Linked DNA regions of Synechococcus sp. PCC 7335. The protein of the gene in region 1 binds, or shares a complex with, the protein of each later gene. Links are inferred from orthologs where the notes say so. Each region holds a gene or a part of one and is shown in the gene's direction. Other genes may lie near its edges.

The links. Proteins that work in one complex are often made in the same cells at the same time.
Region 2: the proteins of hisF (region 1) and hisH are in contact, whole or in part, in a crystal structure (PDB 6RU0), measured with the Thermotoga maritima proteins. The link is inferred for Synechococcus sp. PCC 7335 from one-to-one orthologs. Residues at the interface, in WP_004080486.1 of Thermotoga maritima: Met1, Leu2, Ala3, Arg5, Ser40, Glu41, Asp45, Glu46, Ala70, Glu71, Ile73, Asp74, Ile75, Pro76, Phe77, Asp98, Lys99, Ser122, Gln123, Glu161, Thr195, Leu196, Asn247, Arg249, Glu251; in WP_004080484.1 of Thermotoga maritima: Asn15, Arg18, Arg22, Arg117, Leu118, Pro119, His120, Met121, Gly122, Trp123, Asn124, Asn134, Gly135, Tyr136, Tyr138, Val140, Tyr158, Glu180, Lys181, Ser182, Ser183, Lys184, Ile185.

The regions. Positions count from the first base shown.
Region 1 is NZ_DS989904.1:4,030,913-4,033,883, reverse strand. Bases 51-2,831 are described here. They hold hisF (imidazole glycerol phosphate synthase subunit HisF), read left to right. Parts: upstream 51-946; coding sequence 947-1,717; downstream 1,718-2,831. Other genes in these bases: S7335_RS16945 (peptidoglycan-binding protein), read right to left, coding at 2,425-2,831; S7335_RS16950 (hypothetical protein), read left to right, coding at 2,090-2,344; S7335_RS16960 (DUF2862 domain-containing protein), read right to left, coding at 606-812; S7335_RS16965 (ArsA family ATPase), read right to left, coding at 51-604. Outside these bases: more of S7335_RS16965, read right to left, coding at 1-50; more of S7335_RS16945, read right to left, coding at 2,832-2,971.
Region 2 is NZ_DS989904.1:3,071,162-3,074,124, forward strand. Bases 125-2,897 are described here. They hold hisH (imidazole glycerol phosphate synthase subunit HisH), read left to right. Parts: upstream 125-1,075; coding sequence 1,076-1,720; downstream 1,721-2,897. Other genes in these bases: S7335_RS13375 (class I SAM-dependent methyltransferase), read left to right, coding at 125-129; S7335_RS13380 (hypothetical protein), read left to right, coding at 142-339; S7335_RS13385 (pyrrolidone-carboxylate peptidase superfamily), read right to left, coding at 403-948; S7335_RS13395 (M15 family metallopeptidase), read left to right, coding at 1,740-2,441; S7335_RS13400 (glycoside hydrolase family 13 protein), read left to right, coding at 2,708-2,897. In the rest of the region: more of S7335_RS13375, read left to right, coding at 1-124; more of S7335_RS13400, read left to right, coding at 2,898-2,963. UniProt on the Escherichia coli protein: IGPS catalyzes the conversion of PRFAR and glutamine to IGP, AICAR and glutamate. The HisH subunit catalyzes the hydrolysis of glutamine to glutamate and ammonia as part of the synthesis of IGP and AICAR.

The DNA.
Region 1 (2,971 bases):
CCACATTCTGCGTCTCAGGCCGATTCCAAAGATCTCCAGACAAACCACTGCTAAACACTGCGCCTGTAACAGGGCCAATGAATGGCGAAATCGAACGATAGAACTGCGAATCTTGAAAGACTTGCTTAAACCGACGGTAGTACCAGTCGATACCCCCAATCGCACCCCACATTCTTAAGCTAGCCTGGTTGCCAGGCCCATCATGCACAATCACGTCGTATTGATTGCTTTCGGTATACTCGCGAATTGCGTTAAGCGCTAAAAAGTCGTCCATACCAGGAACTACGCTGAGTTCTTGACCAAACACCGCTTTAAAGAATGGATCTCTTAGATACTGGGCCTCGAACTGCTTAAGCTTTTCCCAGTTCTCATCGACGAGTTGAGTAGTTTGTAGCCTTACAGCCTGAAATGATTTTTCAGCTACGCTCACGGGTATGGGCGTGGTGCCAATATCAAAGCCAGTAAGCAAGGAAAGCGCAGGTCCGGCCTCTTGAGAAATCAGTAGTACCCGTTTGCCTTCATTAGTCAATTTTTGGGCAGCAGCGATCGCGACTGTTGTGCGTCCAGTACCCCCTTTACCTAGAAATGTGAGAATAAGCGTCATATTAATCAGCTACAGGACGTAGTTCGTCTTCAAAGAACCAGGTAGTAAAGTCATCAGATTCAAAACTTACCAGAGCTCCAATGTTTTGACCGTCTAGAACCTTGAAGTCTTGAATAACAGCAGTTTCTCCTAGACGAGCCGCGAGTTTTTTGTCGACGCGATCACGCATGCGACGAACCTGAACCCGCTGTCCTACTTCTAAATCCATGTTGAAAGACTGTATCCTTACTAGTGTCTACCTCGAGGCCACTAAACAGTCTATCAGCGACCCGGACTCACCTGGAGAGTTTTCGTTAACGAGAAGTCCCGTAGACTGATCACAAAGTACTAAAGGAAAGCTCTATGCTCGCCAAAAGAATTCTTCCTTGCCTCGATGTCAAAGCAGGCCGCGTAGTGAAGGGAGTTAACTTTGTTGATCTAAAGGATGCAGGTGATCCAGTCGAACTAGCCAAACTTTATAACGAAGCAGGCGCTGACGAACTCGTCTTTCTAGATATTACCGCTACTCACGAAGACAGAGACGTCATCTACGATGTGGTATATCGCACAGCAGAACAGGTGTTCATTCCTCTGACAGTAGGCGGTGGCATTAGCACACTGGACACCATCAAAAAGCTACTTCGAGCCGGAGCTGACAAGGTAAGTATCAATTCAGCAGCCGTGCGAGACCCAGATCTGATTAATAGAGCTAGCGATCGCTTTGGCAATCAGTGCATCGTTGTCGCTATAGATGCAAAGCGACGGCCTGGGCCATCGCCTCAACTAGGATGGGATGTGTTCGTTCGAGGCGGCAGAGAAAACACCGGCCTAGATGCAGTGGAATGGGCCTGTGATGTTGTCAATAGAGGCGCGGGAGAGCTGCTAGTTACTAGCATGGACGCAGATGGAACAAAAGCTGGGTATGACCTCACTTTAACAGAGGCGATCGCAAGCAAAGTCAACGTACCCGTAATTGCTTCTGGTGGGGCAGGGACCTGCGAGCATATCTACCAGGCCCTGACTACGGGCAAAGCCGAAGCTGCGCTGCTAGCCTCCCTACTTCACTATGGTCAACTAAGCGTCAGTGAAATTAAGGACTATTTGGTTCAGCAAGGCCTGATCATCCGGCGCTAGAATGTTTACAAAACCTTATGAATTTCTGACTTTTCTTAAATAGATCGTATTGTTGGGCTACAGTTCAAGCCATGTCTTAGCTAGTTGAGCAAAGTCAGGCCTGTTTATAGAAAGCCTAATATACTAGGCTTTTCTCAAGATACTGAAATATTGTACGTTTTATGCATTTGTCCTTAGCTAATTATGAGTAGCTATGTTAAGCTATGTGAAGGTTCTGAAAACAAAAGAATTTGCCACTGTTGCAGAACGGTTTCTATAAATCTCTTACTAGAAAGTCCTATGGGCTAGTACAAAAAGCTAATGCTTGGGACTTCTAGCTCTTGAATAGGTCAGTTCTTTAGCAAAAGTCCAACTTGGGTTCAATCCTCTTCAATGATTTTATTGATTCTTGTTATAGTTACCTGCCTAGTTTTCTGGGCGTTACGCTTAATGGATAGGGCGGTTGAAAACCAAGAGTTTTCGCTGATGTTAGCAGGGTTTCTGGTGGCTTCTTCCGCTGCTGCAATTATCGGTATCTACTTTTTGATGAGCGATTACATGACCTTTATTACTCATACTAGTACTGCATTTGATGGCTACGATACAGCTATGATGGGTAGTAGTGAGTTTCCTTTATGGCTAGACTAGGACAGTGGCTAGACTAGAGCCTAGATAGAGTTAGACCTGAGCATAGTCAGATCTAAACATAGTTAGACAGTTTGGCATAGCTAGTTTTGTAGTTCTCTAGTCAGTGCTGTCCAAGTAGAGGGGCCAACAATGGCATCGACTATTAGCTGTTGGTCGGCTTGGAACGCTCGGACAGCGGCTTCTGTTAGCGCTCCGTATTTACCGTCGATAGTGCCGTCGTAGTAGCCCAGTGTCTGGAGTTCTCTTTGCAGCTGTGATACAGCAGGACCTTCAGCACTAGGACGAAGAACTGGCGGACTAGGTTCGTCTGCTTCAGTGGCACTTTGTTCAGGCGTAGACTCTACAGGTGTCTCTTCGCTAGTAGCATCTGTATTGCTATTCGCGTCTGCATTGTCAGTTGTGCTAGTAGCGTCTGTATTGCTAGCTACGCTATCACTGGCTACGTCGTTTGGTGCAGGAAGTAGCTTACGCCAGGTAGCTGGCCCAGTAATGCCGTCAGCGGAGAGGTTTACGGCACTTTGAAATGAAGCGACAGCTTGCTGCGTTAGCTCGTTGTAGGTTCCGTTGACCTCACCTTGATAGAATCCTAATAACTTCAAGGTAGCTTGAAGTCTACTGACAGATTCG
Region 2 (2,963 bases), 960 kb from region 1 along the record:
ACGCTGCTGACCTCAGTCCCTTTTGACCTCGAACAAAGGCAAATTATGAGTGAGCTTAGGCGAGTTCTAAAACCGGGTGGGTGCCTTTTCGTCAGTGACTTACCGCTGCAATGGTCCTCAACTATCTAGATAGATATAGAGATGGCTATCAGCGCTATGGGCAATTTGGCGTGTTTGACTCGAGTGATGGCGCCACCGTGCGCCATTACAGAAGTATTCGGTTACTTTAGTCAGCTAATGCGTGGATTTGACTGTCTCGAGTTAGAAACCCATGAAGTAGTCACAATGAATGGAAATCCGGCTCAGGCGATTCGCTACGTTGGTCGATGTAACAAATGAGATGTGATCAATAATGCGATCGCCTCTTTATCCCTATTATTTTTGGCTCTATTACCTTGGCGCCTATGACAGCAGCGCTGAAGATATCTTAAAGAAATCCTCTAGCATCGCAAATTTGTTCTCGTCAGTCAAAATGGGTACATGCACAAAGATAGCGGCTGTAGCCAGCTGAAACTCATCAATAGTCACTAATACTTGATAGTACAGATGATTACAGACATATTGCCCCGCATCGTAGCTGACCTCGCTTTGTGAAGTCTCCTTGAGTAGGTGCTGTACATTTACAGGTGTCTGCAAGGTTTGTCTGCCTTTTGCCTGTTTTCTTTCCGCCTGTTTTTCTATGGTCAAACAGGTTCTTCTCTCAGCCATTCCGCAGCAAATGATGGCTCGTGGGCGCAACCGCCGAAGCTCAGCAATAACTAGCTCAGGCGCTGAATCAAAACAAACAGGAACGTGCCGTAGCCAAACGCTCTTCGTCGGTAATTTATTTTGGCTTTGGAGTGCTGCAATCAAATCATCGGACGAGTTGGACTTTTGATGAGCTAGCCAGGGAACGAAAGACGTGATAAGGAGATCAGCAGATTCGTGCCTAGGTGTCAAAATACTCATGAATGGCTAACAATGGGTGGCGACTCAGTAGCTGCGGTTAGAGACAATGCCTCTTATAATTTTAGTGCCTGTCTACAGGTGCCTATCCGCAACCGCCCCCTACGGAAAATAGAGGTTAGTATTCGCTGTGACGACTATTGCTGTAATTGACTATGACATGGGTAATCTCCATTCTGCTTGCAAAGGACTGCAGGCGGCAGGTGCAACTACGCTCATCACTGATTCTGTCGCCGAAATAGAGAAAGCGGATGGTGTCGTCTTGCCTGGTGTAGGCGCTTTTGATCCAGCTATGCAGCACTTGCGATCACGCAACCTCATTGAACCCATTCGCCGGATCGCCAAGAGCGGTAAACCCTTCTTAGGCATTTGCGTAGGCTTACAGGTTCTATTCGAAAGTAGCGAAGAAGGCAGTGAAGCAGGTTTGGGCGTGCTTTCAGGTACCATCCGCCAATTTAAACCAGAACCTGACATTACCATTCCGCATATGGGCTGGAATCAACTAGATTTGGTTCAGCAAAACTCTCCTATCTTGCAGGATATTCTACCTGAAACGTGGGTTTACTTTGTCCATTCCTACTACGCTGCCCCTGCCGACACTAGTATCAATGCAGCTACAATCACTCACGGTAGCCAGACAGTCACCGCTGCGATTAGCCAAGGTAACCTGATGGCAGTACAGTTCCATCCAGAAAAGTCTTCGAAGGCCGGTTTACAAATTTTGGGTAATTTCGTCACTTACGTTCGCGAGCAGTCTCTAGTTGCAGCAGTCTAGTCACTGCTTCCTAGTATCCGTGAAACCCTACCAGAAAATTCCTATTCAAGACTGTAAAGAACCCATAACCGCTATTCCGCTTGAGCAGTTCACTATTGTCTCTCCTCATCCCTATCAATCTTTAGGCGCACCCTATGGAGACTATTCTCCCTACTTTTTACGGTTGGGGGTCCTAGAGAAGCTCTTACAAGCTCAGAGAGTTTTGAGGGCTCAGCAGCCTGGTTGGCATCTACAAATTTTCGATGCCTACCGACCAGTAGCAGTACAGCAATTTATGGTGAACTACACTTTCGACCAGCTAGTTCGCTCAAAGGGATTAGATCCTAGGACGTTGAATGAGGAAGGGCGTTCGGATATCCAAGCCGAGGTCCTTGAATTCTGGGCCGTTCCTAGCTTAGATCCCAAGACTCCACCACCTCATAGTACCGGTAGCGCTATTGATCTTAGCTTGACAGATGCCACCGGCAGAACGGTCGATATGGGCTCGCCTATTGATGAGATCTCACCCCGCTCTTATCCTCAGCACTTTGCAGATAGTCATGATATCGCCCAACAACAAGCTCACTATCACCGTAGCTTGCTAGCTGAGGTAATGGCGACCGCTGGGTTTGTACAGCATCCCAAGGAATGGTGGCACTTTTCAGTTGGCGATCAGCTATGGGCTTGGCAAGTGGGGAAAGGTGTGATCGCTTACTATGGCGACGCTAGTCAAGTCATTTGACCTAGCCGCACTGAATAGAGGACCTGACTGGGCTATCTAAGCGTAGTCTAACTGAGTCAAAAGATTTCTAGCTTTTAGCTCTTGAAAAGTAGCCTTTTGAAAGAGATCAAGCGATTTGGGTGCAAAATTCAGCCAACAGCGCCTAGCTTCGACTGCTCAATCGATGCGATCCTTTAAGCTATAGCTTTGTTCGCTTTGGACGTTTTCGAGGAGGGATACGTCCGACATTAGCGATAGCCTCAAAAACACCTGACTTTAAACGCAAAATGCCAATTCAAACGCCAGACTGGGTTAAGCACGCCATCTTCTACCAGATCTTCCCCGATCGATTTGCCCGTACCAGCCGCACCCCCTTACCCCCTGCTATGCAAGTCCCGCTAGAAGACTGGGATGGCGCTCCTACTATTCAAGGCTATAAGGGCGGGGATCTTTGGGGAGTTGCTGAGCGGCTAGACTACATCCAGGATCTTGGCGTTACGGCGATATATTTCACTCCTATCTTTCAATCAGCCTGTAACCACC